DNA from 2 places in the Georgenia daeguensis genome. Region 1 is predicted to be linked to the other one. Evidence: riboswitches for the same ligand, from Rfam matches in the RefSeq annotation. Region 1 holds a riboswitch; the other holds the start of a gene.
The links. A riboswitch is a leader RNA that binds a small molecule or an ion and turns the genes downstream of it on or off. The one in region 1 is predicted to bind glycine.
Positions count from the first base shown of each region.

Region 2: linked by a shared signal. The riboswitch ahead of ABD774_RS10000 (DMT family transporter) and the one ahead of gcvT (glycine cleavage system aminomethyltransferase GcvT) in region 1 are both predicted to bind glycine.

Region 1 is NZ_BAABBA010000002.1:138,651-154,266, reverse strand. It holds gene ABD774_RS02405 (DUF4192 domain-containing protein) at 87-1,241, shown strand; gene ABD774_RS02400 (universal stress protein) at 1,356-1,754, shown strand; glycine riboswitch at 1,860-1,950, shown strand; glycine riboswitch at 1,951-2,051, shown strand; gene gcvT (glycine cleavage system aminomethyltransferase GcvT) at 2,104-3,198, shown strand; gene gcvH (glycine cleavage system protein GcvH) at 3,282-3,665, shown strand; gene gcvP (aminomethyl-transferring glycine dehydrogenase) at 3,662-6,568, shown strand; gene ABD774_RS02380 (RNA polymerase sigma factor) at 6,963-8,240, shown strand; gene ABD774_RS02375 (GNAT family N-acetyltransferase) at 8,399-9,403, shown strand; gene ABD774_RS02370 (DUF7455 domain-containing protein) at 9,640-9,888, opposite strand; gene ABD774_RS02365 (DNA gyrase/topoisomerase IV subunit B) at 10,019-12,151, shown strand; gene ABD774_RS02360 (GNAT family N-acetyltransferase) at 12,277-13,509, shown strand; gene ABD774_RS02355 (GNAT family N-acetyltransferase) at 13,506-14,438, shown strand; gene ABD774_RS02350 (DNA gyrase/topoisomerase IV subunit A) at 14,598-15,616, opposite strand, start outside.
Region 2 is NZ_BAABBA010000008.1:131,798-147,413, reverse strand. It holds gene ABD774_RS10050 (GNAT family N-acetyltransferase) at 1-593, opposite strand, end outside; gene ABD774_RS10045 (phosphotransferase family protein) at 665-1,540, opposite strand; gene ABD774_RS10040 (CPBP family glutamic-type intramembrane protease) at 1,537-2,373, opposite strand; gene ABD774_RS10035 (hypothetical protein) at 2,391-2,978, opposite strand; gene ABD774_RS10030 (alpha/beta hydrolase) at 3,198-4,088, shown strand; gene ABD774_RS10025 (hypothetical protein) at 4,236-4,505, shown strand; gene ABD774_RS10020 (SDR family oxidoreductase) at 4,763-5,656, opposite strand; gene ABD774_RS10015 (class I SAM-dependent methyltransferase) at 5,662-6,189, opposite strand; gene ABD774_RS10010 (DUF1905 domain-containing protein) at 6,437-6,748, shown strand; gene ABD774_RS10005 (LLM class flavin-dependent oxidoreductase) at 6,761-7,810, shown strand; glycine riboswitch at 7,897-7,986, shown strand; gene ABD774_RS10000 (DMT family transporter) at 8,132-9,082, shown strand; gene ABD774_RS09995 (phosphodiester glycosidase family protein) at 9,227-12,757, shown strand; gene ulaA (PTS ascorbate transporter subunit IIC) at 12,981-14,549, shown strand; gene ABD774_RS09985 (PTS sugar transporter subunit IIB) at 14,546-14,848, shown strand; gene ABD774_RS09980 (PTS sugar transporter subunit IIA) at 14,884-15,312, shown strand; gene ABD774_RS09975 (sugar isomerase domain-containing protein) at 15,305-15,616, shown strand, end outside.

The sequences.
Region 1 (15,616 bases):
CCGCCGCTGTGCACAGCCGGCGGCGGCCGCGGCGTCCGTGCACAGGCGCGGCGCGGGCACCAGGAGTTCCGCGGCTGGATGGACCCATGACCACCACAGAGACCATCCGACTGTCCCAGCCCCGCGACCTCATCGCCCTCATCCCGTACCGGCTGGGCTTCCACCCCGCCGAGTCCGCCGTTCTCGTGGCCGTGAGCGTCACCCCGGACGGCCGGAAGGAGGTCGGCCTGGTGGCGCGCATGGACCTCGCCGACCTCGCGTCCCCGCTCAGCGGCGGCGAGGCGGCGGCGGTCCTGGCTGGCCACGTCGCCGCCCAGCAGCCCGAGGACCTCCACCTCGTCCTGTACACGAAGGAGGAGGACGACCGGGTGCTCCACGACGTCGTGGACCATCTCGCCGACGCCCTGGACGAGGCCCTGTGGCCGCTGGCGCCCGATCTCGACCCGTGGCGGGTGGGGCCGCGTGGCTGGGGCCATCTCGACACCTGCGACTGCTGCCCGCCGGCCGGCCATCCGCTCGAGCTGCTGACCGCGTCCCCGGCGGCGGCGGCGATGGTGACGGCGGGACGCGCCGCTGCGGGGGACCGGTCGCAGCTCGCGGTCGTGCGCACCCGCGACGGCGACGCGCTGGCCACCGCCTTCGCAGCTGCCGAGGCGGAGCGCGAGCGACTCCGCGAGGTGCGCCGGGCCTGCGGCGGCGCACCGCTCGTGCGCGGCGCCGCGTTCGGCGTCCCCGGTGCCCGGCCCGCCCGCGACCAGGAGCCGCTGCGGCGCTGGCGGGAGCAGGGCGCCCGGTTGTGGGACGCCGCGGTCGCGACCGGTCCGGGTCAACGGTCGCGCACGGCCCCCGAGGTGCTGGGCCGGCTGCTCGTCGTGCTCGGCGACAAGGTCGTGAGGGACGCCGTGGTGGCCGCCACGATGGAGGCGGCCGAGGGGCGCACGGGCGACTACCTCGATCCCGGGACGGTGGTCCGGGCCTTCGAGACCGAGGTGGCGCCGGACGCCGAGATGGTCGGCCGGGCGACGGCGCTCGCCCAGACCGTGGCCGCCCATGCCGAGCCCGGTGGGGGCGGCCCGGCCCTGGGTGCTCTGGCGTACCTGGCCTGGTGGGGCAACGAGGGGGCCCGCGCCGACGTGGTCGCGCGGCAGGCGCTGCAGGAGGAGCCGGGCCACCGCCTGGCGGAGCTGGTGGTGGCGGCGCTGGAGGCGGGTATGCCGCCGGCGTGGGTGCGGACACCGTGACGGTGTCGCCGTCCGTGCCCGCCGTGCGTGAGGTGCTCGTGACCGCGGTGTTTCGGGTAACGTCCCGGGCACGGTCCACGGGGCCGCCCGGCAGGCGGCAGGAACGGAGCAGGCATGACGATCGTCGTGGGGTACGTGACCACGCAGGAGGGAGCGGCGGCGCTGGACGCCGCCGTGGCGGAGGCGCGACGGCGCGACTCCCGGCTCATCGTGGTGCTCGCGCGTCGCTCGCGCGGCGACGACCCGTCGCTGCTGGAGGCCGAGGCCGACGCCGTGCGTGACCTGCTCGACGACGCGGACATCGCCTACGACATCCGCCAGCTCCGGCGGTCCGACGACGTCGCGCAGTCCCTCGTCGCCACGGCGGAGGAGGTCGAGGCGGAGCTGATCGTCATCGGGCTGCGCCGCCGCTCCCCGGTGGGCAAGCTCGTGCTCGGGTCGAACGCGCAGCGCATCCTGCTCGACGCCCCCTGCCCCGTGCTGGCCGTCAAGCCCGTCCCCGCCGCGTCCTGACCGCGGCGCGGCCGCGACCGCGTTCCCGGCACCGCCGGTGGTAGCGTGCACCCCGCGCGGCGGGTGATCCTCCGACGCCACCCAGAACTGGATATCGGGCCGTCAGCAGTCGGCACGGGAGAGCCGTCGCCCCCGCGACGCACCGAAGGAGCAACCGCCCCGGCAATCTCTCAGGTCCCCGCACCGTGTCGATCAGGCCACTCTGGAAAGAAGTCCACGCGTCCACGGGCTCACCCATGGTGAAAGGGCCGCCGTCCGGCGCCCGAAACTCTCAGGTACCAGCACAGAGGGGGAGCCGATCGACGTGCGCGCCCGCGCACGCGTCCGACGACCCGACGGAGCTCCCCGCATGACCACCGACCTCCTGCGCACCCCGCTCTACGCCGTGCACCGCGACGCCGGCGCCGCGATGACCCCGTTCGCCGGCTGGGAGATGCCCCTGCGCTACACCTCCGACCTCGCCGAGCACGCCGCGGTCCGCGAGCGCGCCGGCCTGTTCGACCTCTCGCACATGGCGCAGATCGAGGTGTCCGGACCGGGGGCCGCGGACGCGCTGGACCACGCGCTGGTCTCCCGCAGCTCCACCCTCGCCGTCGGCAGGGCGCGCTACACGATGATGGTCGCCCCGGACGGCGGCGTGGTCGACGACCTCATCGTCTACCGCCTGGCGGAGACCGAGTTCCTGGTCGTCGCCAACGCAGCCAACCGGACCGTGGTGCTGGACGAGCTCACCGTGCGGTCCGGCGCCGACGTGCACGTCGCCGACCGCACCGAGGCCCGGGCGCTGGTGGCGCTGCAGGGCCCGGTCTCGACCGAGGTGCTCGCGGGACTCACCGACACGGATCTGGCCGCCCTGAGGTACTACGCCTCGGTCCGCGCCGAGGTCGCCGGCGTCCCCGTGCTGCTCGCCCGCACCGGCTACACCGGCGAGGTCGGTTTCGAGCTGTCCGTGCCCGCCGCCTCCGCCGTGCCGCTGTGGTCGGCGCTGCTCGAGGCCGGTGCCGGGTCGGGCGTCGTGCCGTGCGGGCTCGCCTGCCGGGACACGCTGCGGCTCGAGGCGGGCATGCCCCTGTACGGGCACGAGCTCAGCCGCGACGTCACGCCCTACGAGGCGAACCTGGGCCGGGTGGTCGACCTCGAGCACGACTTCGTCGGCAAGGACGCCCTCGCCGACCGGGCTCAGCACCCCAGCGGGACGGTGCTCGTGGGGCTCGCCGGCGAGGGCCGCCGCGCCGCCCGCGCCGGCAGCACCGTGCTCGACGGCGACGGCGCGATCGGCGCCGTCACCTCCGGCGTCCTGTCGCCGACCCTGGGCCACCCCGTCGCGATGGCGCTCGTCGACCGCGACAGGGCCGCCGTGGGCACCCGCCTCGAGGTGGACGTGCGCGGCAGGCGCCAGCCCGTGACCGTGGTCGACCTGCCCTTCTACCGCCGCCCTCGCTGACCGCGACGGCCCGCCCTCGCGGCGAGAGCCGCAGCACCCAGACCCCACACCCTGCCAGGCAAGTCCCACCGAATGGAGCGACCGTGAGCTACCCCGACGACCGCCAGTACACCGCCGACCACGAGTGGATCGCCGTCGACGGCGACACCGCACGGGTGGGCATCACCGCCTACGCGGCCGAGGCGCTGGGCGACGTGGTCTACCTCGACCTGCCGGAGGTGGGCTCGACCCTGACGGCGGGGGAGACGTGCGGCGAGATCGAGTCCACCAAGTCGGTCTCCGACCTCATCGCCCCGGCCGACGGCGAGGTGACCTCGGTCAACCAGGAGGCCGTCGACGCCCCCGAGACCGTCAACGCCGACCCGTACGAGCAGGGCTGGCTGTACACCCTGCGCGTGACCGAGCTGCCGGAGAACCTGCTGGACGCCGCCGGGTACGGCGCGCTGGTCGAGGGGCAGGGCGCGTGAGGGAGTTCTCCGACCGCCACATCGGGACGGACGCCGCCGCCCAGGAGCAGATGCTCGCCGCCGTCGGTGTGCCCACGCTCGAGGAGCTCGTCTCCGCCGCCGTCCCCGACTCGATCCAGGACGGGTCGGCGCCCGCCGGCCTGCCCGGGGCCGCCTCCGAGCACGAGGTGCTCGCCCGCCTGCGCGGGATCGCGGCGCGCAACACCGTGCGCACCTCGATGATCGGGCAGGGCTACTACGACACGCTGACGCCGCCGGTCATCCAGCGCAACGTCCTGGAGAACCCCGCCTGGTACACCGCCTACACCCCGTACCAGCCGGAGATCTCCCAGGGTCGCCTCGAGGCGCTGCTGAACTTCCAGACCGTGGTCACTGACCTCACCGGGCTGGACGTCGCCGGGGCGTCGATGCTCGACGAGGCCACCGCCGCCGCCGAGGCGATGCTCCTCGCGCGGCGTGCGACCAAGCACAAGGGCGACCGCTTCGTCGTCGACGCCGACACCTTTGCCCAGACCCGTGCGGTGCTCGAGACCCGGGCCGCCCCGCTGGGCATCGAGCTCGTCGTCGCGGACCTCGGCGAGGGCCTGGACGGGACGGATCTCGACGGCGTCTTCGGCGTCCTCGTCCAGCTGCCGGGAGCGTCGGGCCGGGTCCTGGCCCGGTCCGTGCTCGAGCGCGCGGTGGGTGCGGCGCACGACGCCGGCGCGGTGGTGATCATGGCCGCCGACCTGCTGGCGGCGACGCTGGTCACCCCGGCCGGCGAGCTGGGCGCGGACATCGCGGTCGGCTCGACCCAGCGCTTCGGGGTGCCGCTGGGCTTCGGCGGGCCCCACGCGGGGTACCTCAGCGTGCGCAAGGGCCTGGAGCGTCAGCTCCCCGGCCGCCTCGTCGGCGTCTCCCGCGACGTCGACGGCGCACCCGCGCTCCGGCTCGCGCTGCAGACCCGCGAGCAGCACATCCGCCGCGAGAAGGCCACCTCCAACATCTGCACCGCCCAGGTGCTGCTGGCCGTCATGGCTTCCATGTACGCCGTCTACCACGGGCCCGACGGCCTCCGGGAGATCGCCGAGGCAGTGCACACCCGCACCCGGGCCCTGGCGGCCGGGCTGCGGCAGGCCGGCGTGCGGCTGAGCCACGAGCACTACTTCGACACCCTCGAGCTCGTGGTGCCCGGCCGGGCCGACGCCGTGCGCCGGGCCGCGCTGGAGGAGAACATCACCGTCTGGGTGCAGGACGCCGACCGGGTGCGCGTCTCCGTCGACGAGGCCACCGGCGACGAGGACGTGGCCGCGCTCGCCGCGGCTGTCGCGCGCGCCGCGGACGCGGCCGCCGACGGTGCCGTGGACCCCGTCGGGCCGGGGGGCCCTCGGGCTTCGGCGGCGGTGGCGGAGTCGGTGGAGGTCGCGCTGCCCGCGGACATGACCCGCACGAGCGAGTACCTGACCCATCCGGTGTTCTCCACGTACCGCACCGAGACGGCGATGATGCGCTACCTGCGCCGGCTCTCGGACAAGGACTACGCCCTCGACCGGGGCATGATCCCGCTCGGCTCGTGCACGATGAAGCTCAACGCCGCCGCGGAGATGGCGGCGATCAGCTGGCCCGGGTTCGCCCGCATCCACCCGTTCGCCCCCGCCGAGGACGTGGCCGGCTACCTGCAGCTGATCCACGACCTGGAGGGCTGGCTCGCCGCCGCCACCGGCTACGACGCCGTCAGCCTCCAGCCCAACGCCGGCTCGCAGGGCGAGCTTGCCGGGCTGCTGGCCATCAAGGGCTACCACGAGTCCCGGGGGGAGACGGCACGCGACGTGTGCCTCATCCCGGCCTCGGCGCACGGCACCAACGCGGCCTCCGCGGTCCTGGCGGGGATGCGCGTGGTGGTCGTGGCCACCGACGAGGGCGGCAACGTCGACCTGGCGGACCTGCGCGCCAAGGTCGAGGAGCACGCCGAGCGGCTGGCCTGCATCATGATCACCTACCCCTCCACCCACGGCGTTTACGAGGAGCAGGTCCGCGAGGTCTGCGAGGCGGTGCACGCCGCCGGCGGTCAGGTCTACATCGACGGGGCGAACCTCAACGCGCTCGTCGGGCACGCGCGGCCGGGCGTCTTCGGGGGCGACGTCTCGCACCTGAACCTGCACAAGACCTTCTGCATCCCGCACGGCGGCGGTGGCCCCGGCGTCGGTCCGGTGGCCGCGCGGGCCCACCTGGCGCCGTTCCTGCCCGGGCACCCGCTCGCCCAGGACGGCGAGAGGCGCTCCGGCGCCGTCTCGGCCGCGCCGTACGGCTCGCCCTCGATCCTGCCGATCAGCTGGGCGTACGTGGCGCTCATGGGTGGGGAAGGGCTGCGGCGCGCGACCGGCGCGGCGGTCCTGGCCGCGAACTACGTCGCCGCACGACTCGAGGACCACTACCCGGTGCTCTACCGCGGCGAGAGCGGGCACGTGGCGCACGAGTGCATCCTCGACCTGCGGCCGCTGCGTGCGGCCACCGGCATCACCGTCGACGACGTCGCCAAGCGGCTGATCGACTACGGCTTCCACGCGCCCACCATGAGCTTCCCGGTGGCCGGGACCCTCATGGTCGAGCCGACGGAGAGTGAGGACCTCGCGGAGCTCGACCGGTTCTGCGCGGCGATGGTCGCGATCCACGCAGAGGCGCAGCAGGTGGGGTCCGGGGCCTGGCCGCGGGAGGACAACCCGCTGGTCAACGCCCCGCACACGGCGGAGATGCTGACGGGGGAGTGGGACCACCCCTACACCCGCGCGGAGGCCGTGTACCCCCTGCCCTCGCTGGTGGAGGGGAAGTACTGGCCGCCCGTGCGGCGCGTGGACGGTGCCTACGGCGACCGGCACCTGGTGTGCGCGTGCCAGCCGGTCGAGGCGTACGGGACGGTCTCCTGACCCGTGCCTGACGGACGAGGCCCGCGCGCTCCGGCGTGCGGGCCTCGTCACGTCCGCGAGAGGGCGCGGCCGTCCGGGCACGTGGGGTGGGGGGATCGTGCTGCTACAGGCGTGGTGGTGCCTTGGTGAGCGTCCGGGCACGTGGTGGTGCGGGCGGCTGCGCCCAGGTGCGTGGTGGTGCCGAGACCGGGGTGGTGGTGCCGAGACCGTGCCGGGCATAGAAGGACGCGCTCCGGCGTTGACGTGAGGTGACGAGCAGCAGCGCTCGCCGGGATCAGGTGTTACCACGACCGCGTTCCGGGTGCCGGGCGGGCCACCTGAGGCTATAATTATAGGGTTGCGACGGTCTGAACGGATCGATCGTCGGCCCCCGCACCCCGCCGAAAGGTATTTCGTGACGTCCTCCTCTGCCTCCAAGACCACCTCCGCCCCCGCGGACCAGCCCACTGAGGCCTCGGTGGAGCAGGCTGCGCACGCCCCCGAGGCCCCGGCGCGGAAGACGGCGACGTCGAAGGCGCCCGCGCGCACGACCAAGGCCACGGCCAAGAAGGCGCCGGCCGCCGCGAAGCCTGCCGCCGCGAAGGCGAGCTCGCGCACCAAGAACGGCGCCCTGAAGGCCGTGCCGGACGTCGAGGACCCCCAGACCCCCGACAAGGACGAGGACGAGGCGGCCGCCGAGGCCGCCGCCGGCGAGACCGGCTTCGTCGTCTCGGACGCCGACGACGACGACGCGCCGGTCCAGCAGGTCGTCACGGCCGGGGCCACCGCGGACCCGGTGAAGGACTACCTCAAGCAGATCGGCAAGGTCGCGCTCCTCAACGCCGAGCAGGAGGTCGAGCTCGCCAAGCGCATCGAGGCCGGCCTGTTCGCCGAGGAGAAGCTGGCGACCGAGGCCGACAGCCTCGCGCCCAAGCTCCGCCGCGAGCTGCAGTGGATCGCCAACGACGGGCACCTGGCCAAGAACCACCTGCTCGAGGCCAACCTGCGCCTCGTGGTCTCCCTCGCCAAGCGCTACACGGGCCGCGGCATGCTGTTCCTGGACCTCATCCAGGAGGGCAACCTCGGTCTGATCCGCGCGGTGGAGAAGTTCGACTACACCAAGGGCTACAAGTTCTCCACCTACGCCACGTGGTGGATCCGCCAGGCCATCACCCGCGCCATGGCCGACCAGGCCCGCACCATCCGCATCCCGGTGCACATGGTCGAGGTCATCAACAAGCTGGCCCGCGTCCAGCGGCAGATGCTCCAGGACCTGGGCCGCGAGCCCACCCCGGAGGAGCTGGCCAAGGAGCTGGACATGACGCCCGAGAAGGTCGTCGAGGTCCAGAAGTACGGGCGCGAGCCGATCTCCCTGCACACCCCGCTCGGCGAGGACGGCGACAGCGAGTTCGGCGACCTCATCGAGGACTCGGAGGCGGTCGTGCCGGCCGACGCGGTGAGCTTCACCCTCCTGCAGGAGCAGCTCCACGCGGTCCTCGACACCCTGTCCGAGCGCGAGGCCGGCGTGGTGTCGATGCGGTTCGGCCTCACCGACGGGCAGCCGAAGACGCTCGACGAGATCGGCAAGGTCTATGGCGTCACCCGCGAGCGGATCCGCCAGATCGAGTCCAAGACCATGTCCAAGCTGCGCCACCCCAGCCGGTCCCAGGTCCTGCGCGACTACCTGGACTGACAGCGACACCCCCGGGGCCCGCACCGTCGTCCGACGGTGCGGGCCTCGGGCGTTCCCGGGAAAGCGCGTGCGCGATCATGACGTTCCTGCTCGATGTGCGCCGTCGCGGCCGGATATTGCCGTGAGCGGTCCGTGCCCGCGCGCCTAGGGTTCCGTCCATGACGACGACGCCGCCTCTCGCCCCGCCGCGCACGACCGGGCTCACGTGGCGCCCCCTGACCGTCGAGGACGTGCCGGCCTGGCACGGCCTCGTGCGCGCCGTCGAGGACTTCGACGACACCGCCGAGCGGAACACTCCCGACGACCTCGTCGACGCGCTGACCGACGGCAGCTGGAAGGACCCCGCCGCCGACACGGTGGTCGCCCTCGACGCGGACGGGGTCCCCCGGGCGTTCGGCGTCGTCGAGGTCCGCCCCGGGGACACCCGCAGCGTGCGGGCCTTCTGCTGGGGCGGGGTCCATCCGGGGTGGCGGGGTCGCGGCGTGGGCCGCGAGCTCCTGCGCTGGCAGGAGGAACGAGCCCGGCAGAAGACGGCCGCGGCCCGGCGAGACCTGCCCGCGTTCGCCCGGGTGCACACGGACGAGCACGTCACCGCTGCGCGCCGCCTCCTGGAACGCGCCGGCTTCCACGCCGAACGCTGGTTCGTGGACATGAGCAGGCCTCTCGACGGCGACCACCCCGTGCCCGAGGTCTCGCTCGACCCCGACCTGCGGCTGGTCCCGCTCGACGCGGTCGACGTCGAGGCCGTGCGGCTCGCCCACAACGAGGCGTTCGCCGGTCACTGGGGCAGCGAGCCACGTTCGGAGGAGGACTGGCGCCGCTCCGTCGTCGGATCCCGCTACCTCCGGGCCGACTGGAGCTTCGTCGTCCTCGACGGCGAGGAGGTCGCCGGGTACACGGTGGCGTCGGCCTACGAGCAGGACTGGGAGGTGCAGGGGTACACCTGCGGCTGGACGGACCTGCTCGGCGTGCGTCCGGCGTGGCGCCGCAGAGGCATCGCGCCGGCGCTGCTCGCCGCGTCGATGCGGGCCTTCGCGCGGTCGGGGATGGAGCGGGCCGACCTCGGCGTCGACACCGAGAACGGGAGCGGGGCGCTGGCGCTGTACACGCGCCTCGGGTACCGCCCGGACCGCAGGGGCATCGCGTACACGAAGGAGCTCTGACCGGCCCTCGCGGGCCTGACCAGCTACCACCTGCGCCAGCTCGTCAAGCGCGGTGCCGGCCCTACCGGGTCCGGCGCGCAGCACCGGGCCACCCGCCGCACGCGACGAGCGCACGGGCGCCGGCAGGGGCGCGAGCCCGCCGAGGCCCGCGCACCCCGCGTGTCCGCGCCCTCGGCCCATGAACGACGCGACGGCCGCCACCCGGTGGGTGACGGCCGTCGTGACGGGGGGTTCGGTCAGCTGACCGAGGTGCCCTCCTCGGCGTGGAGCCGGGCGGTCTCGTCGTGGATCTGCGTGGCGACCTTGCGCAGCGCCTCCTGGTGCTTGCGGGCGTGGTGGGCGCAGAAGAGCAGCTCACCGGTCGCCATCTGCACGCGCACGTAGGCCTGCGCGCCGCAGGCGTCGCAGCGGTCCTGAGCGGTCAGGGCGGGGATGTCGGTCGTTGCTGTCACACCAACATGTAACCATTCGGCGGCCAGATCCATCCCGCGGTGGTGCGGCGGTTCGCTCCCGGCGTAGCCGTTTGTGGCCGTCGCCACGCGACGCGCCGTGATCCGGCGCACGACTCGCGGGTCGGTGCACCGACCCGCGCCGCGGGAAACCTAGGATCGACGGGTGTCCACCGCCATCGCCACCGGATCCAGCTACACGGCTCGTCACCTCTCCGTGCTCGAGGGGCTCGAGGCCGTGCGCAAGCGACCCGGCATGTACATCGGGTCCACGGACTCCCGCGGGCTCATGCACTGCCTGTGGGAGATCATCGACAACGCGGTCGACGAGGCGCTCGAGGGCCACGCGAGCAAGATCGACATCATCCTGTACCCGGACAGCTCGGTGGAGGTGCGCGACGACGGTCGCGGGATCCCCGTCGACACGGTGGAGTCCCTCGGGCTGAGCGGCGTCGAGGTGGTCTTCACCAAGCTCCACGCCGGCGGAAAGTTCGGCGGCGGCTCGTACGCCGCCTCGGGCGGTCTGCACGGCGTGGGCGCCTCGGTCGTCAACGCGTTGTCCGCGCGGCTGGACGTCGAGGTCGACCGCGGCGGGAAGACCCACCGCATGACCTTCCACCGCGGCGAGCCCGGGGTCTACGACGACCGCAAGGGCGTCTCGCCCGAGTCGCCGTTCGAGCCCTTCACCGACGCCTCCGAGCTGACCGTGAGCGGCAAGGTCAAGCGCGGCGTGACCGGCACCCGGGTGCGGTACTGGGCCGACCGGCAGATCTTCCCCGTGTCCGCCGAGTTCTCCTACGAGGACCTCATCGAGCGCGCCCGGCAGACCTCGTTCCTGGTCCCCGGGCTGACGCTCACCGTGCGCGACGAGCGCCGTCGCCCCGGCACGCCGGGGGAGGACGGCCCGGTGGAGGAGGTCTTCCGGCACGACGGCGGGGTCGTCGACTTCGCCGACTTCCTCGCCACCGACACCTCCGTCACCGACACCTGGCGGCTGCAGGGCGAGGGCACCTTCTCCGAGACGGTCCAGCAGCTCGACGGCAAGGGGCACCTGCGGCCGGTCGAGGTGCAGCGGCGCTGCGAGGTCGAGATCGCGCTGCGCTGGGGCATCGGCTACGACACCACCGTGCGCTCCTTCGTCAACATCATCGCCACGCCCAAGGGCGGGACGCACCTGACCGGCTTCGAGCAGGGGCTGCTCAAGACCCTGCGCAAGCAGATAGAGACCAACGCCCGCCGGCTGAAGGTCACGGCCCGCGACGGGAAGGTCGAGAAGGACGACGTCCTGGCCGGCGTCACCGCCGTCGTCACGGTCCGCGTCCCCGAGCCGCAGTTCGAGGGGCAGACCAAGGAGGTCCTGGGCACGGCGCCGGTCCGGGCGATCGTCGCCAAGGTCGTCGAGACCGAGCTGACCGCGCTGCTGACCTCCCCGAAGCGGCACGAGAAGACACAGGCCGCCGCGCTGCTGGAGAAGGTCGTCGGCGAGATGCGTGCACGCGTGTCGGCGCGCCTCCAGAAGGAGATCTCCCGGCGCAAGAACGCCCTGGAGTCCTCCACGCTGCCCGCGAAGCTGGCCGACTGCCGCAGCGACGACATCGAGCGCTCCGAGCTGTTCATCGTCGAGGGGGACAGCGCGCTCGGCACCGCCAAGCTGGCCCGCTCCAGCGACTTCCAGGCGTTGCTGCCCATCCGCGGGAAGATCCTCAACGTCCAGAAGGCCTCGCCCGGGGACATCCTGAAGAACGCGGAGGTCGCCTCGATCATCCAGGTGATCGGGGCCGGGTCCGGCCGCACGTTCGACCTCGACGCGATCCGCTACGGCAAGATCGTGCTGATGACGGACGCCGACGTCGACGGCGCCCACATCCGGACCCTGCTGCTGACGCTCTTCTTCCGGTACATGCGCCCCCTGGTGGAGGCCGGGCGCGTCTACGCCGCCGTGCCGCCGCTGCACCGCGTCGAGATCGCCGGCTCGGGCGGGAAGAAGGGCGAGGTGATCTACACCTACGCCGAGGCGGAGCTGACGAACCTGCTGAAGAAGCTCGAGCGCACCGGCAAGCGGTACAAGGAGCCGATCCAGCGCTACAAGGGCCTGGGGGAGATGGACGCCCACCAGCTCGCCGAGACCACCATGGACCCGTCCCGGCGCACCCTGCGCCGCATCTCCATGGCGGACGAGGCGGCCCTCGTCGAGGCGGAGCGCGTGTTCGAGCTCCTCATGGGTAACGAGGTCGCCCCGCGCAAGGACTTCATCGTGGCGGGGGCGAACCACATCTCCGCGGACCGCATCGACGCCTGACGGCGACGGGCCCGGCCTGCCGACGGCAGCGGGCCAGCCGGCGCGACGGGCGGAGCCTCGCCCGGGGTGAACGAAGTCACCCGCCGCCTCCGGGTCGCGAAAGTGTCGCTCGGTAGGATCGGGCCATGTCCTCTCCCGCGAGCTCCCGGGTCCCGCTGTCCGAACGACTGCGCGCTCCAGAGGTGGCCGAGGTCCCAGGGCCGCACCACGGCCTGACCTGGCGCCACCTCGGTGCGGCGGACTCCGACGCCGTGCTCGACCTCGTGGCGCGCTGCGCCGTGGTGGACAAGCCGCTCGCGGCGCCGGGCCCCCTGCAGGTGGCCGACGCCTTCGACCCCGCCCACACCCAGGTCCGGGACTCGCTGGGTGGGTTCTCCTCCGACGGCGAGCTCCAGGCGATGGCGGTGGTCTACCTGCCTCCGGGGGACACGGACATCCTGCGCGCCTTCATCACCGCCACCATCGCCCCGAGCTGGCGCGGCCGCGGGATCGGCCGCGCCCTGCTCGACTGGCAGGACGCCCGGGCGCGGCAGCTGCTGGCGCAGGACGGCCGGGACCTGCCCGCCCGGATCGGCGCCTACGTCGACGAGCACCTGACCGACCGCCGTCGTCTCTACGTCGCCGCCGGTTTCAGCCCCAAGCGGGTGTTCCAGGAGATGCGGCGCCCCGTGAGCGCCCCGGTGCCCGACGCACCCCTGGCGGCGGGTCTCCGGATGGTGGACTGGACGCCCGACCTCGACGACGAGGTCCGGCACACCCACAACGAGGCCTTCGCCGACCACTGGGGCTCGCAGCCCCTCACGCCGGAGTCGTGGCGCCGCGTGCTGCGCGAGCTCGAGCCGCGCTGGTCCAAGATCGCCCTGGCCCGCACGGCCGACGGCGCCGAGGAGGTCGCGGGGTACGCGCTGACCTCCCGACACGAGCACGCCTGGGCCACCCTGGGCTTCTCGGAGGGCTACACCGAGTTCGTCGGCGTCCGGCGCGCCTACCGTGGCCGCGGCGTCGCCCGGAGCCTCCTGGCGGGCGTCATCAGGGCGCTCGCCGCGGACGGCATCGAGTCCGCGGGTCTCGACGTCGACACGATCAACCCTCCGGCGCCCACGGCTTCTACGAGCGCCTCGGCTACCAGCGCCAGGGCGCCCAGATCCTCTACACGATCGAGATATGACGCACACCCTGCCCCGGGACGTGGATCCCGGACGGGTCAGGACGTAGGGTCACGCTCGTGCCAGCCCCCCTCACCGAACCCGGCGACGCCGTGCGCCCGCCCGCGCAGGCGCCGCTGGCCGTGCGTGCGCAGGCGCCGTCCGAGCTGGCGCCGCCCCCGGACGCCGCCGGGGCGACGTGGCGGCCCGTGACGGCCGACGACGGCGCCGCCCTGGTCTCGCTCGTGACCCGGATCGAGAGCGTGGACAACCCGCCCTACCGCACCTCCCCGGAGGAGGTGCTGGAGTACTTCGACGCCAGCCACGACTGGAGCGCCCTCGGCGCGTGGGACGACGCGCAGCGGCTCGTGGCGTTCGGGTTCGTGCGGGTGCGGCGCGGCGACAGCACGCTGGTGCGGGCCTTCTGCTCCGGCGGCGTCGCGCCCGACCGTCGCGGCGAGGGCCTCGGCGGGGCCCTGCTCGACTGGCAGACCGGCCGCGCACGCCAGATGCTCGCCGAGTCCGGGCGGGACGCGCCGGGCCGCATCGTCGTGCACGTGGACGACGACATGGAGACCCTGGCCCGACAGCTGCGCCGCCGCGGTTTCGAGCCGCGCCGGTGGTACTCCCAGCTGCGCCGGGACCTCTCGCTGCCGATCCCGGACGTCCGGCTCGACCGCCCGCTCTCCGTGGAGCCGTGGTCGCCGGAGCTCGACGACGCCGTGCGCCGCGCGCACAACAAGGCGTTCGGCGAGCAGTGGGGCTCGCAGCCGCACACGCCGGAGACGTGGGCCCAGGAGTGGTCCCACCACGCGCCGTCGTGGAGCTTCGTGGCGCTGGACCGCTCGAGCGACCGCACCCAGGTGGCGGGCTACCTGATGTCGAGTCGCTACGAGCAGGACTGGCCCGCGCTGGGCTGGACCGAGGGGTACACCGAGATCCTCGGCGTGCTGCCCGACTGGCGCGGCCGGCACGTGGCCACGGCGTTGCTGACCCGTGCGATGCGCGCCTACGCCGACGACGGCATGCAGTACGCCGGTCTCGACGTCGACGCGGACAACCCGACCGGCGCCGACGTGCTGTTCATGAACCTCGGGTACGAGCGCACGCGCGGCTCGGCGATGTACACCGTCGAGATCTGACGGCCGCCCCTTCGTCTCGACCGGCCGCGAGAATGCCCTAGCTGCTCGTTTCCGGCTGGGAACGGGCAGTTAGGGCATTCTCGGCACATCGGGCACGGCCGACGGCGTGCCCGGCCGGGCGACCCGCTCTCGACGGCGTGCCCGGCCGGGCGGCGCGCGTCAGCCGATCGCGGCGACCGGGGCCGGCAGGGCCTGGCCGGAGCCGTCGCGCCGCTCGTCCGCCGCCGGCAGCGTCACCGACTGGCCGCCCGAGCCCACGGCGCGCGCCGGCTCGGGGCCCGCCCACGCGAGCTGCAGGACGTCCTCGCCCCGCAGGAAGCGGTGCGCACGGACCCCGCCGGTGGCCCGGCCCTTGGCCGGGTAGCGGTCGAGCGGGGTGACCTTCGCGCTGCCCGGCACGGTGCCGGGCAGCGCTCCGGCCGTGCCGGCGATCGTGACGACGACGGAGCCGGAGACGTCCTCCGCCGCGACGACCGCCAGGTGGACGAGGCTGGCGCCGTCCGCCAGGCGCATCCCGGCCACGCCGCGGCCCGTCCGCCCCTGCGCACGCACCGCGGCGGCGTCGAAGCGCAGCAGGTGCGCGTCGGAGGAGATGAGGACGAGCTTGTCCTCCTCGCCGGCGTGCCCGCAGCCGACAACCCGGTCGCCCTCCTGCAGGGTGATCACCTGCCAGCTGTCCCGGTTCCCCGGCCGGTCGCCGGTGACCCGCTTGATGACGCCCTGGGCGGTGGCGAGCACGAGCGGAGCGGCGTCGTCGTCGAGGCGCGCGAGCCCCACGGCCTCCTCGTCCCTCTCCAGGGTGAGGAGCTCGGTCAGCGGGACGCCGCCGGACAGGCTCGGCGCGGCGCCGCTGGGCGGCAGGCCGGGAGCGTCGAGGACGTCGAGGCGGACCACCCGCCCGGTGGAGGTGACCACGCCCACCTGGCCGCGCGTGGTGGCGGGCACGGCATGCGCGAGGGCGTCGTGAGACGAGCGGGGCCCCGAACGCAGGGGGGCGTCGCCGTCGGCCGTGCGGGCCAGCAGCCCGGTGCCCGAGAGGAGCACCCAGCACGGGGCGTCCGCGATCTCCAGCGGCGTGCCGGAGCCGCGCCCGGCGCCGCCCCGGGCGGCGGGGCCTGCGGCGGCCTGGGTGGCGGGGCCGCCGGCGTGCTCGAGGAGCACGGTGCGCCGCGGCGTGC
Region 2 (15,616 bases), on a different contig from region 1:
CCGAGCACCGTCTCCTCGCCGACGACGGCGTACCCGAACCGGGAGTAGAAGGACACGTTCTGCGGCCTGTCCGTCTCGAGGTAGCCGACCTGCCCCTCGGCGTCCAGCCGACGGCAGTGGTGAGCCAGCAGAGCGGTGCCGACGCCCCGCCCCTGCAGGTGGGCGTCGACGCCGACCGGGCCGAGGTGCACGTGCGGCGTCGTCGGGTCATGGCGCGACCACGCGCCCGTCCACGCGAGAACGCGGGCCGCCGCGGCCGGGCCCAGCCGCGCGAGCGTCGGCAGCATGCGGAGCCGCTGGACGGTGGTGAGCCGGCAGGTCCCGGCGGGCGCCGCGCCGCAGACCCCGACGAGGACACCGCCGCGGAACGCGCCCGCGAGCGCCAGGGTGGGGGCGACGTCGAGCCGGCCCGTGAGCAGGCGGGCGTGGCGAGCGCGCCGCAGCCGCTCGTCGCGGCCGTACGCGGCCAGGTGGAGCGGGTTGTCGCGCATCCCCCGGGCGAGGAGGGCGACGGCGGTCCGCACCTCCTCGGGCCCGAGGGGCCGCACGAGGGTGCTTCCCGCCGGCGGCAGATCGTCCGGGGCGTGTGCCATGACGGCGACCTTAAGGGGGCGCGGCGGTCGGCCACATCGGCTCGCCGTCGACGTCCGGTGTCGCCTACGGGCTACTGGCGCGGTGGGAGCAGCCGGGCGAGGGCGGCCAGGCTGTTGCGCACGTAGGCTCCCCGACCCGTCCCCACGCCGTAGGCGAGGTCCTCCAGGGCGCTGCATCGGGCGTAGAACGTGGCCCGCGTGCGCAGCTCGTCGTCGTCGTCGGGTGGCAGCGCCGCGAGGGCGGCGTCCAGGCCGTCGGGCCCGAGGTCTCGGAGGATCAGGCCGAGGTCGCACGCCGGGTCGACGAGGGCGGCGTCGCTCCAGTCGATGACGCCGATGACCTCGCCCGTGGCCGGGTCGACCAGGACGTGCTCGATCCCGAGGTCGTTGTGGGACAGGACGCGACGCGTCGTGGCGGGCGGCGGAGCGGCGCCGAGGAACGCCTCGACGGCGCCTCGCTGCGACGGCGGGACCGAGGCGGCCACGGCCGCGTACGTCTCGCGGGCCTCCCGAAGCCATGCGTGCGGCGGGACGTCGTCGTTCTCGACGAGCCCGGCCCAGGCCTCCGGCGGCTGGCCGCGGAGGACGGCGAGCAGCCGGCCCAGCGCGGTCCCCACGGTCGTCGCCCAGGCCGCGGGCTCCGGCAGGCCGAGGAACGGCGCGCCCGGCAGCTTCCGGTAGGCGAGCCAGCCGCCCGCGGGGTCTGCGTAGAGCGGCGTCGGCACGGGCAGCGGGCTGATCGCCGCGATCCGGTGCAGGAGCCGCGTCTCGCGGTCCACCTCGAGGGCGCGCTCCGCCGGGTGGGCGCGCGCGGACACCCGGACGACGAGGGCGCCGTCGACCTCGAAGGCGGTGTGGTCGAGGCCCGACCCGAGCGGGCGCACGGACTCCGCGCGGTAACCCTGACCGGCCAGCAGCCCCGTGACGGTCGCCCCGGGGTCCGTCACGACGTCGACCTCCCGGCGAGCGTGCGCGGACCGGAGAGCACCACCACGGCCACGGCCGCGAGGCCGACGAGGATGCCCGCGACCACCGGGTCGAAGTGCGAGCCGTGGTTCGGGAACAGCGACCACGCGACGTTCGAGGACGCCTGGCACAGCGTGACGGCCAGGATGCCCGGCCCGGCGTTGGCGTAGATCCAGGACAGCAGCACCCGCAGCGCCACCGTGTAGAGGCACTGGCCGAGGATCCACCGTGTGCCGTGGCCGGCCTGGGCGTAGGGGATGACGTGGATGAGCGCCCACGCCAGCCCGAGGACGAGCGCCGCGCCGAGGGCGCCCAGGCGGGCCTGGAGCGGGTCGGTGGCGTAGGCGGTCCAGCCCAGCTGCTCGCACCACCCGCTGACGAGGTACAGCGCGAGCAGCACGGGGACGGCGGCCCACGGCACCACGATCTGCTGGGGGAGCGGCAGCCCGGCCAGCCGCACGACGGCGTAGCTCGCCACGACCACGGCGGGCATCAGCAGCAGGGTGGGCACGTACCAGAGCCGCGATCTCGGACGCGGCCGCCGGGTCGCCGTCGTCAGCAGCCGTCGGACGGCCGGGCGCCCGCCGCGGCGCCACGTCAGGGCGACCGCTGCCGCGCCGGGCACGAGGAACATGAGCGCGCTCGCGGGCAGGTCGGTGCCGGTGAGCGCGCCCAGCGGGTCGCCGAGCAGCGGGTCGAGCGCCCAGAAGACGGCCGAGAGGAGGGCGACAGACGCGAGGAACGCCGGCACGGACCGGCCGGCGCCCACCGTGACGGGTGGGCGCCCGGGGTCGCGGACCGGGCGTGCGCGCACCTGCCCAGTGTGGCCGTCTAGCTCGCCCACCGGAGCCGGTAGACCCGGAGGAACCCGACGAAGGCGCCCACGGCCGCCACCACGTTGAACCCCATGCGCGAGCGCCAGTGCCAGGTCTCGAACTCCCGCGCCACCTGCACCAGGTACTCGGGGGAGTGGACCGCCAGGCCCTCCACGAACATGATCTCGTTGCGCGGCCAGAAGTAGACGATGGAGGCGAGGCCCTCACCGAGGATCGCCACGAGGCTGACGAGGATCCACCAGCGCGCTTGGCGCTCCCGCCAGGTGAGGACGAGGGCGGCGCCGCCGAGCACCCAGGTGGCGAGCCCGAGCGGCGGGAAGAAGTCATTCGGCCCCGTGACGGCGAGGAACTCCATGCCGAGCTCGAGCGACTCCGGCGGGTCGGCGAAGACGTTCGGGTAGACCATGAACGTCTCGAGCACGATGGCCCCGAGCAGGATCATCATCACCCACGCGTAGGCGAGGGTGACCGCGTGGGCCAGCTTCTGCCGTCCCGTTCTCGGGTCGGCCTGGAGGCGTGCCGGGCGTGGCCGCGACGTGCCGGTCGGCACCATCGGGGCTGTGTCTGGGGTGTGCTGTGTCATGACGGTGACGCTATGAGCGGGCTGCCGCCGGCCACATCGGCCCGGTGTCGACTCCCGGTGTCGTCACCGGGCGACGGTCGTCGGCGTCCGGATCGACGCCGTCCGGGTCGCCGGTCCCGCCCCGCGGGCGGGAGCGGGCTGGCTAGCCTGGGAGCGTCGACGACGCCGGAACGCCCGAGGGAGCCGCGCTTCCGCCGTCGGGAGGTGGAGGACGTAGCGATGGCGACCGGACCCGAGGCGCTGACGTTCCTGTCTGGCGGCACGCGGCTCGCCGGGAACCTCTACCGGCCGGATCGCGGCGGGACCACGCCCGGCGTCGTGGTGTGCACGGGGTTCGGCGGCACGCAGGACACGCCCTCGGTTGTCGCCGCCGCCACGACGTTCGCCGAGCACGGCTGGGCGGCGCTGACGTTCGACTACCGCAGCTTCGGCCGCAGCGACGGCCGGCCCCGGCAGGTGGTCTCGATCCGCGGCCAGCTCGCCGACATCCGGGCCGCGGTGGCCCAGCTGCGCCGGCTGCCCGGCGTCGCCGCCGACCGGGTCGCGCTGTGGGGCACCTCGCTCGGCGGTGGGCACGTGGTGACCGTCGCGGCGGACGACCCGCGCATCGCCGCCGTCGTCGCGCAGGTGCCCTTCAACGGCTTCCCCAGGAAGGTGGAAGGGCGCTCTGCCCGGTCGCAGCGGGCGCTGCTGCGCGCCATGGCCGGGGACGCCCTTCGTGGGGCGTTCCGCCTGCCGCCCGGCTACATCAAGGCGGTGGGGCGCCCCGGCGAGCTCGCCGTGATGGCCAGCGACGAGGCGCAGCGGACCGTCGAGAATCTGGCGAGCGACACCTGGGAGAACCGCGTCGCGCCGCGGGCGCTGTGGTCGATGATGCGCTACCGCCCGGGCAGCGTCGCGTCCCGGCTGACGATGCCGCTGCTCGTGTGCGTCGCCGCGCTCGACCGGGAGACCCAGGGGGAGCAGACCGACCAGCTGGTCCGGGCGGCGCCGCGGGTGGAGGTGCGGACCTACCCCTGCTCCCACTTCGACATGTACCGGCCGGACGTGCGGGAACGGGTCCTCGCCGACCAGGTCGACTTCCTCTCGCGCGCGCTCGCGACGGCGTGACGCCCGGGCGGAGGCCCGCGGCGGCGCCGTCTCGGCGCCGGAAGTGTGACGCATCTCCGGCCCGCGCGGGGCCGGGCGGGCGCGCTCCTGGCGCCGTTTTCGGATATACCGGTAGGAGACTCCCGCCGCCGTCGAAGGACCAGGACGATGACCGACCCCACCGCGACCATGCACGTGCACACCACGCCCGACGGTCACCACTATCTCGTCGAGGGCCCGGAGGAGACGTGCCCCGCGGCGGAGCACGTCCGGGCCGACGCCGGCATCGCCGGTGGCGAGTCGCGCGACGGGGCGCACCGCGGACGACGGCGCACCCCCGCCGTCGTGCAGATCGCCACGATCGCGCTGGTCACCTACGCCGTCGCGCTCGGGCTTGTCCGCGTCGGTACTGCTGTGCTCGGCGGCCGGGACCGCTAGACCCGCGCCGTCGGGTCGAGAGGCTCGCAAGGCCCAAACGAGATCGAGGCTCTGGTTCGGATTCGTCGATGCACGAACCAGAACCTCGATCTCGTTCGTGTCTCGGTCCTCTGACGGGGGTCAGGCCCGCCGCCGGCGGCTGGCTCGGCGCTCCGGCGGCCCGCCGCCGGCGGCTGGCTCGGCGCTCCGGCGGCCCGGTCGGCGGCTGGCTCGGCGCTCCGGCGGCCCGGTCGGCGGCTGGCTCGGCGCTCCGGTGATCAGCGCCGCAGGCGCGCCACCGCTGACCAGAAGACCATCCTGGCCACCGCCGCGGGGCTGTAGCGCACCCCGTCCTCGTAGGGCCCCTCACCGCGGAGGACCGCGTCGGCGCCGCCGTCGACGAAGAGCACCTGCCCGGTCATGAAGGCGTTCTCCTCCGCCAGCGTCCAGGCGATCACGCTCGCCACCGCGCGGACGGGTCCGGGGATGCCCAGCGGCTGGGGCAACGCCTCGGCGAGGACCCGTGCCTGTGCGGCGTTGCCGAGCATCGTCCGCCGGGCGGTCTCGGTGTCGACCACGCCAGGTGCGACCGCGTTGAGCGTGATCCCCGCGCCGGCCCACCGGGCGTCCGCGGCCTGGCGGCGGACCCAGCGGTTCAGCGCGATCTTCGTCGAGCGGTAGATGACGGCGCCCCGTCCCCGCCCGGCCGCACCCCCGGCGGCCGCCCGCGCCGCCGCCTCGTCCCCGGCCAGGCAGGCCTCGACGACGGCGAGATCGCCGGCCGAGAGCGACGACGCGGAGGTGACCACGGTCGCCCGCGGGGCGGGTCGGCGCGCGAGGAGGGGGCGGAGCCCGTCGAGCACCGCGGTCGTGCCGAAGTAGTTCACCGAGACGGTGGCCGGGCCGCGGTCGTCGATCCCTGCGACCAGGGCGACGCCGTTGAGGCCGTCGGGGGCGAGCCGCTCCACGGCCGTCACGAGTGCGGTGCGTCCGGTCGCGGTGGCCAGGTCGGCGCGCACGTCGACCCCGTCGCCCAGGCCGCAGGTGAGCACCCGGTCACCGGCGGACCTCAGCAGCCCGACCAGCTCGGCACCGATCCCCGAGTCGGCGCCGGTGACGACGTGCGTTCGCCGTGGGGCGGCGGGACTCTGCGGGACGGCGTGGTCGGTCACGGGGCTCACCCTCCCAGATCGCGTCTGGAGGTGACCACCAGCAGACCGTCCTCGGCGCGGACCGCGGTCCGCAGACCCGGGACGTCGAGGGAGCGGACCACGCGGTCCGCCACGTCCTCGCGGGGCCGCCGCCCGTCCGGCAGCTCGTAGACGAGGCACAGGCGCCCGCCCGGTCGCAGGTGCGCGGCGAGGGCGCCGGCCTCGTGCACCGCCTGCCGGGTCCAGAAGACGTTGACGTTGACGGCCAGGGCGAGGTCGAACGTGGCGTCCGCGCCGAGCGCGGCCGTCAGGTCGGCGACGTCCGCCTCCACGACGGTCAGCCGCCCCTCCTCGACGAACCGGGCGTTGCGCCGTCGGGTCTGGTCGACCGCACGGGCGGACCGGTCGACGGCGGTGCACGTGAGACGGGGGAAGGTGTCGAGCAGGATCTCGACCGCCACGCCCGTGCCGCCGCCGATCTCGAGAACCCGCTCGGTCCCCGCAGGGTCGAGGTGCCGGATCGCGGCGTCGATCCGGGTCGGCACGCGAGCCACCGCACAACCTCCTCATCGTCCGGACGCGCGTGACGTCATCGCCGCCGGCCGGACCGGTCGGTACGGGGAGAGCGTGCCCTCCCGGCCCGGCGGGGGCACGGCATTTTCGAGCGACGGCGTGCGGCCGGGGCGCCGCCCTCGCCGTCCGCCGTCGTGGCTGGCCGCCGAACCGTGGGCCGGCCGCCGAACCGGTTGACCGGTCGCCAAACCGGTTGACCCGCGGGCCCAGCGCCGGGAGCATGCCGCCGTGACCTACGAGTTCGACGCCGCGCTGTGGCTCTGGGACGCCCGGCAGATGGACACCTGGACGTTCGTCTCGCTGCCCACGGAGGTGGCCGACGAGATCCTCGAGCTGAGCGCCCCGTACGAGCGTGGCTTCGGCTCGGTGCGGGTGGAGGTCGTCGTCGGCAGGACGGTGTGGCGGACGTCGGTCTTCCCCGACAGCGGCCGGCGCACCTACGTGCTGCCCATCAAGAAGGCGGTGCGGAAGGCGGAGCGGCTGGAGGCGGGGGACACGGCGCGGGTCCGGCTCACCCTGCTCGACGTCGGGGCCGGCTGAGAGGATGCGGCCATGACCACGGACGGCGGGACGCACCGCAAGCGCATCGGCTTCCTCTCGTTCGGGCACTGGCAGCCGGTGCCTGGGTCCCAGACCCGCACGGCCGCGGACGCCCTGCTGCAGACCATCGAGCTCGCCGTTGCCGCGGAGGAGCTGGGCATCGACGGCGCGTACGTGCGCGTGCACCACTTCGCCCGCCAGCTCGCCTCGCCCTTCCCGCTGCTCTCCGCGATCGCCGCGCGCACCTCGCGCATCGAGATCGGCACCGGGGTGATCGACATGCGCTACGAGCACCCGCTCTACATGGCCGAGGAGGCGGCGGCCGCCGACCTCATCAGCGGCGGGCGCCTCCAGCTCGGCGTCAGCCGCGGCTCGCCCGAGACGGCCCTGCGCGGGTACGAGTCCTTCGGCTACGTCCCCGCCGAGGGGCAGAGCGACGCCGACATGGCCCGTGCGCACACCGAGCTCTTCCGGGCCGCGATCGACGGCGCGGGGGTGGCGCGCGCGAACCCGCGGATGACCGGGAGCGACGCCCCGCTCGCGATCCAGCCGCTCTCGCCGGGCCTGCCCGAGCGGATCTGGTGGGGCTCGGGGACGCGGGCCACCGCGCGGTGGACGGCGGAGCAGGGGATGAACCTTATGAGCTCGACGCTGCTGAGCGAGGACACCGGCGTGCCGTTCGACGAGCTGCAGGCCGAGCAGATCGAGCTCTACCGCCAGGCCTGGCGGGACGCCGGCTGGGAGCGGGAGCCCCGCGTCTCGGTCAGCCGCAGCGTCATCCCGCTCACCACCGACCTCGACCGCGCCTACTTCGGCGGCCGCGAGGACGAGCGGCACGACCAGGTCGGCATGCTCGAGGGCGTCCGCGCACGGTTCGGCAAGAGCTACACCGGGGAGCCCGACGTCATCGCGGAGGAGCTGAGCAAGGACGCGGCCGTGGCGGCGGCGGACACGGTGCTGCTCACGGTGCCGAACCAGCTCGGTGTCGAGTACAACGCCCAGCTGCTGGAGAACATCGCCCGGCACGTGGCGCCGGCGTTCGGGTGGTCACCCGCAGGTTGACGCCCTGCACGCGCGCGCCGCGCCGCGTTTGCCGCCGTTGCGGTCCGGTAAGGCATACTTGAAACCTCCACAACTGAACACGCCACCGAACCGCGGCGGGAGAGTCCCGCAGCAGCGGGCGCCGAAGGAGCAACCTCCCCGGGAATCTCTCAGGCCCCCAAGACCGCCGCCGGCGAGGCTCCTCTGGAAAGCGACCCCCTCGGGGGTCCACCGACGGTGTAACCGGGCCGCGGCCCGTGAAAGCTCTCAGGTCCGATGACAGAGCGGGGATCGATCCGCCCGCTCTGCGCGCCCCCGCGCGTGCCCGTCCTGAGGAGTTCTGTGGCACTGTCCGCCCACGCGCCCGTGCGCGTCCCCGAGATCACTCGTGCCGGCGCCCCGGCCCGCAACCGCCGCCTCGGCGTCGTCGCGATCGTCGTCTCTGCCACCGCCATGGGCACCGCGGGGGTGTTCGGCCGCCTGGCCACTCCGTCCGGCGCACCGATCGGCGAGGCGCTCACGATGGGCCGCATGCTGGTCGGCGCGATCGGGATGCTGGTCGTCCTCGCCGCCGGCCGCCGCCTCGGCGTCCTGCGCCGCACACGCCTGTCCTGGTCCGTCGTGCTGGGCGGTGTCTTCCTCGGGCTGTCGCTGGCGACGCTGCTCTCCGCGACCGTCCTCGTCGACCTCGCGCTCGCCGTGGCGTTGCACTACCTGGGCCCGGTCCTCTCGGCCGCCCTGGCGTGGGTGCTGCTCAAGGAGTCGATGACCCGTCTCGAGGTGGTCTCCCTCGTCACCAGCTTCGTCGGGATGACGCTGGCGGCGGGCCTGGTCGGCGGCGAGCCCGCCGCGGCGTCCGGGCAGGAGGCCCTGGGCGTCGGGCTCGGCATCGCCTCCGGGATCTTCTACGGGGCGGCGCTGCTGTGCTACCGGTACCGCGCCGACATGCCGGCGGACGTGCGCAGCTTCTGGAACTTCGCCTTCGGCACGCTGGGGACCGCGGCCCTGGTCGCCGTGGTGCGGCCCGACCTGTCCGGGATGACGGCGACCCACTGGGCGTGGGCCGCCGCGTTCTTCCTCGTCTGCGGGCTCCTCGCGCTCGGCCTGCTCGTCGTGGCGGGCAAGCACCTGCGCGCCGCGGAGCTCTCCGGCCTGTCCTACTGGGAGGTCGTGGTGGCGCTGCTGCTCGGTGCCGCCCTGTTCGGCGAGGGCATCTCGGCGCTCGCCGCCGTCGGGGCCGGGCTCATCGTCATCGCGGGCGTCGTCCCGCTGCTCGGGGGCCGGCGGGGCTGAGCCGGGGGTGGCAGGTACCGGCCGTGGCCACAACCGCTCACCCGCCGTTCATCACCGAGCCATATCCCCTCGCTACGGTCGGTAACCGCGGCCGGACGACGACGTCCGGGCCGCGCCAGCCCGCACCGATCATCCGGGGGAACCGTGCACCTTCCTGCCCGAAGACTGACCGCCGCGCTCGCCGGCGCCGGCCTCTGCCTCGCCGCCGTCGGCGCCCTGCCGGCGCTGGCCACCACCGAGCCGACCGACGCCGAGACCCTCGCCGACCTGGTCACCGTCGGCGACGACAACGGGCTCGACCTCGACGCCGACGGGTCCGTGCTCCACGAGGTCTCCACCCAGGCGGTCGCGCCGGGCCTGGACCTGACCAGCTTCCAGCGCCTGGAGGAGAAGGGCTGGACGTCGGGCAACATCCTCAAGGCGGACCTCACCGAGCCGACCCTGAGCATGAAGGTCCTCGACTCGGGCTCCACCACATCCCCGGCCACCGTGCTGGACCAGGTCGAGGGCACCGGGGCGGTCGCCGCCGTCAACGGCAACCACTTCGACATGAACTTCACCAACGCCCCGATCTTCACCACGATCAGCGACGGCGAGGTCATCAACGGCTACAGCCAGCCGTTCCCGGCGTTCACGCTCACCGACGGCGTCGCGGCCGTCGAGTACCTCTCCGCCTCCGGCACCCTCACCGCGGGCGGGACCACCCACGAGCTGGCCGGCCTCAACCGCGCGACCGTCCCGGCCGACTCGATCGGCGTCTACAACGAGCGGTGGGGGAACGCCTCCCTCGACCGCCCCGCCGGCCTGCCCGGCGAGACCGACGTCGCGACCGCCGTCGTCTCCGGCGGCACCGTCACCGCAGTGACCGACGGGGCCGGGGTGCCCACCTTCCCCGCGGGCGGTCAGGTCCTGCTGGGCCGCGGCACCGGCGCCGCCGCCCTGCGCGCCCTGGCGGTCGGTCAGGCCGTGGACGTGACGATCTCCCCGAGCTCCGACGTCGACCTCGGGATCGGCGGCAACGTCCCGCTGGTCCTGGACGGGCAGCTGGCCGACTTCCCCGACGAGCCGGTCGCCGCCCGCACCGTCCTCGGGCTGACCGAGGACGGCTCCGAGCTCCTCGTCGCAACGGTGGACGGGCGCAGCGCCACCGCCCGCGGCCTGACCCGCGTGGAGATGGCCGAGCTCATGATCGACCTCGGCGCCCACAACGCCGTCAACATCGACGGCGGCGGCTCCACCACCATGGTGGCCCGCCCCGCCGGCGGCACCGAGCCCGAGCTCGTCAATGTCCCCTCCGACGGCTCCCAGCGCGTGGTGGCCAACTCCCTGGCGTTCTTCTCCTCCGCCGACACCGAGGAGCTGACCGACGTCGCCGTGCGCCCCGCCCTCGACGGCGACGACGCCCACCACGTCATCCCCGGACTGCACCGAACCGTCGAGGGGGTCGGCCTGACCGACCAGCTCGCCGGCACCGACGCCGAGGGCCGGTTCACCGTGACCTCGCCGGGCTCGCTGCCGAACGGCGCCGACGCCAACGCCGTTCTCACCGAGCAGACGAAGACCGGCGCCGTACTGGAGGGCGTCACTCCCGGCCCCGCGACTGTCACGTACAAGGCGTCCGGCCTGACCGGCGCCACGAACCTCACCGTGCTCGGCCCGCTGGACCACGTCACCGCGTCGACCTCGCAGATCGCCATGGAGGGCGAGGGCGACACCGCCACCGTCTCCCTCACCGGCCACGACGCCGACGGGTTCTCCGCGCCGATCGAGGTCTCCGACGTCGACGCCTCCATCGACGAGGGGTTCACCATCGAGCCGGCCGGCCTGGGGGCCTTCACGATCACCGCGACCACCGGCTCCGGCTCGGCGCTCGCCCAGCTGGAGGTGGCCGGGACCGTCGTGCAGCTGCCCGTCACCGTCGGCCTGACCACCAAGCCGGTCACGGACCTGTCCGACGGCGCGTCGTGGACCTTCGCGCAGGCGCGCGCCACCGGCACGCTCACCGTGGCGGAGGGCCCCCAGGGGCAGGCGGCGCTGCGGCTCACGCACGACTTCACGACGTCGACGGCGACCCGCGGCTCCTACGCCGTCGCGCCCGCGCCCATCCCCGTGCCCGGCCAGCCGCAGGCCATCACGATGCTGATCGACGGCGACGCCACCGGCGCCTGGCCGCGCCTGCAGGTGCGCGACGGCGACGGCGTGGTCAAGCAGCTCGACGGGCCGATGATCACCTGGGAGGGCTGGAAGGAGACCACGTTCACGGTCCCGGCGGGCACGCCGTTCCCCCTCACGCTCGAGCGCGTGCGGATCATGGAGACCCGCTCCACCGCCAGCTACCAGGGCGACGTCGCGTTCACGGACATCAGGGCCGTCGTCGCCCCCGACGTCGAGCAGCCGGTGCTGGCGCCGGTGCACGACCCGGTGATCGTCACGGACGGCACCGTGGACGGGTACGCCCAGCGGATCGCGGTGATGTCGGACGCGCAGTTCGTCGGCCGCGCCCCGGATTCCGACACCGTCGCGGCCGCGCGGCGGACGCTGCGGGAGATCGTCGCCGAGGACCCGGACCTGCTGGTCGTCAACGGCGACCTGGTCGACGAGGGCGCCACGATCGACTTCGACCTGGCCAGGCGGGTGCTCGAGGAGGAGGTCGGCGACGCCGTCCCGTACCTGTACGTGCCGGGAAACCACGAGATCATGGGCGGCTCCATCGGGGCCTTCGAGGCAGCGTTCGGGCCGGCGCAGAACGTGGTGGACGTGGCCGGCACGCGGGTCGTCACGCTCGACACCTCCGCCGGGTCCCTCCGGGCCGGCGGGCTGGACCAGATCCGGCTGCTGGAGGACTCCCTCGCCTCGGCGGCGTCCGACCCCGCGGTCACCGGCGTGATGGTGTTCTTCCACCACCCGACCGAGGACCCGCTGCCCGACGACGCCTCGCAGCTGTCCGACCGGTACGAGGCCGCGGCGGTCGACGAGGCGCTCGCCGACTTCCGGGCCACCTCCGGCAAGTCCGTCGCGGCCGTCAACGCCCACGTCGGCGCGTTCCACGCCCGCAGCTTCGACGGCGTCTCCAACGTCATCAACGGCAACTCGGGCAAGTCGCCGGCCTCCACGCCGGACAACGGCGGGTTCACCGGGTGGACGCTGCTCGGCATCGACCCGGCCGACGGCGTGGTGGGCCAGAGCCCCGCACCCGTGACCGACCGGCTGGACTGGATGCGGGCCGAGGTCCGCGCCCGGGTCGACTCGCTCACGCTCGACGTGCCGGCCGAGCTGACGCTCGGGGAGACCGCCGTCGTCGGCGGGACGGTCACGCAGGACGGCACCCGTGCGGTTCCGGTGGGCTGGCCGATGAGCGCCGACTGGGCGGGGGAGGGCGTGACCGTCTCCGCCGGGTCCGAGCCGGGGTCGGGCACCGAGCTGGAGGGCGAGGCGGCCGTGCTGCGGCTCAACCCGGCCACCGGCGAGCTGACCGCCGTGGGCTCGGGAACCGCGACCGTGCGGCTGACCGTCAACGGGGTGACCGAGGAGGTCACCGTCACCGTGCCCGAGGTCGAGGTGCCCGCGTGCGAGACGCCCGGCTCGGCCCCGGCCGAGGCACCCGGCGGCGCGGCAGACCACACGCAGGCGCTCGAGCGCGGCCTCGGCAGGCCACCGTGGGCCTGCGGGGCGTGAGGCCGCCCGGCCGAGCGGCCGGGTGAACGAGAGCGGGGCCGTCCTCCCGGGGGAGAGGACGGCCCCGCTCCGTCTCCCGTGGCGGTCCCGTCTCGCCGGACGGCGGGCGGGCCATCGGAGGCTGGAAATGCGCCGTACGTGCGGCAGGAAAGAACGCCTCGGGAGCAGAATGATGGCACTGGAGTGAGCAACCCACGCAGCACTCGGTCGCAAGGAGGCCACCGTGGAACTGTTGCAGGACATCCTCACCGGTATCGCCAACAACATCTTCAACCAGGTGCCGATCCTCATCGGCCTCATCGCCCTCGCCGGCCTGCTGCTGCAGCGCAAGCCTGTCGAGGCGGTGGTCGGCGGGACGATCCGCGCGGTCGTCGGCGTCGTCATCCTCATGCTCGGCGTGGAGATCTTCGTCGGCGGGCTGGTGGCGTTCCAGGCCATCGTCGCCTCCGCCGTCGGGCTGGAGCCGCCCGCGGCGACCAGCACCCTCAACGACTTCCTCGGCGGGCAGGGCTCGGCCGTCCCGCTCATCATCGCGGTGGGTTTCGCGATCCACGTGCTGCTGGTCCGGATCTTCCCGGCCGCGCGGTACGTCTACCTCACCGGCCACCTGATGTTCTGGATGAGCATCGTCATCGCCGCCTCCCTCGTGGAGGTGCTGACGGACATCCCGCGGACCACGTTGATCATCGTCGGCGCGGTGATCATCGCCTGCTACTGGACGCTGCAGCCGCTGTGGATCGCACCTCTCATGAAACGGCTGATGGGCCACGACCAGTTCGGCCTGGGGCACACCACCTCGACCGTTGCCCTCCTCGCCGGGTACGGCTCACGGGCGCTGCGGCTGGGCGACGCCCAGCGGCACGACTCGGAAAAGCTCAAGCTGCCGAGGTCGATCTCCTTCTTCAAGGACATCAACGTCTCCACCGCGCTGATCATCGCCGTGATCATGCTCGTCGCCATCGCGTTCGCCGACTCCGCCGTGGTCCAGGAGCAGATGGGCGACTCCCAGCTGCTGCCGTGGGCGTGGGGCCTGACGCAGGCGCTGCGGTTCGCGGCCGGTATCGCGATCCTGCTCTTCGGCGTGCGCATGTTCCTGGCCGAGATCGTCCCGGCGTTCAAGGGCATCTCGGACAAGGTCCTTCCCGGCACCCGGCCCGCGCTCGACATCCCGGTCGTCTTCCCCAAGGCGCCGACGGCGGTCATGATCGGCTTCCTGTCCTCGACCGTCGTGTTCCTCGTCCTCATGGGCGTCTTCGCCGCCGCCGGCTGGTTCGTGCTCGTGCCGCCGATGATCATGCTCTTCTTCGGCGGCGGGTCGGGCGGCGTCTTCGGCAACGCCGTCGCCGGCTGGCGCGGCGCCGTCTTCGGCGGCCTCGTGAACGGCGTGCTGCTGGCGTTCGGCCAGTGGATCGGCTGGGGGCTGTACGACAGCACGGCCCCCGAGATCGCCACGCTGGCCGACCCCGACTGGTACGCCGTCGGCTGGCTCGTCCTCGGTGCCACCCAGCTGCTCGAGCCGCTCGGCGCGGCCGCCGTCTGGGTCGTCGCGGGGGCGGTTCTGGTCGCGACCGTCGCCATCCTCATGGTGCTGTCCCGGCGCAGGACGACGCCGGACGAGACTTCCGCAGCCCCGGTCACCTCGGGGGCCCCGGCCTCCGCGGGCTCCTCGGCCCCGGCCGCTGCGGGCACCTCGGCCGGCCCGACGACCGGCGGGGCCCCGACCGCACGATCCACCGAGAACCGGCCGGCTGACACGGCCCGCCGCCGGCAAGCGACAGGAGAGACATCATGACCGACCGACCGGACCCCCTGAAGGTGCTCGCCGTGTGCGGGCTCGGCATGGGCACGAGCCTGATCCTGAGGATGACGACGGAGACCGTCTTCCAGCGCCTCGGTATCCCCGTGGAGGTGGAGAACACCGACATCTCCGCCGCTCGCAGCACGCAGGCGGACGTCATCGTCGGCCAGGGCATGCACACGAGCGAGCTCGAGGGCACCGCCCCCGTCACGGTCACGGTCGAGGACTTCGTCGACGACGCCGCTCTCGAGTCCCGGCTCCGGCCGGCGCTCGAGCAGCAGGGCTGGCTGTGATGGCCGGGGATCCAGGCTCGGAGGAGGCTCCGGGTGTGCCCGTCCGCGCGGCGGTGCTCGACTCCTGCGCCGACTGGCGCGAGGCCGTCCGGGCCGCCGCGCGGCTCCTCGTGGAGCTCGGCACCGCCGACGAGGCCTACGTCGACGCCTGCGTGAGGACCGTCGAGGAGCACGGGCCCTACATCGTCCTCACCCCCGGGGTCGCGCTCGCCCACGCGCAGGCGGTGGCCGGCGCCACGACCGAGGGTCTCGCCGCGCTGCGGCTCGGCCGGCCCGTGGAGTTCGGGCACGCGACCAACGACCCGGTCGACGTCGTCCTCGCCTTCTCGTCCGGCGGCTCCCACATGCAGATGATCCGCTCCATGGGCAAGGCCCTGACCGGCGGCCTCGCCGACCGGATCCGCGGGGCCGGCGACGTGCCCACGGTGGAGCGGGCCCTCGCCGAGGCGGTCGGCGATGGATGAGGCCCTGCTGCGGTTCGCCCGCGCCACCACCGAGCACCTCAACGGCGTGCTGGAGGCGAACGCCGACCAGCTCAGGCGGGCGGCGGAGGCCGTGCTGGAGTCCGGACGGCGCGGCGGTCTCGTCTACGCAGCCGGCTCCGGCCACTCCCTGGCGGGCGTGCTGGAGACGTTCTACCGCGCGGGCGGGCTGCCCTTCGTCCGGCCCCTGTGGGACCTTGAGCTGCTGCCGCTCGACGGGGCCGACCGCTCCACCGTCGCCGAGCGGCGGCCGGGCCTGGGGGAGCGGCTCGTCAGGGAGGCCGGG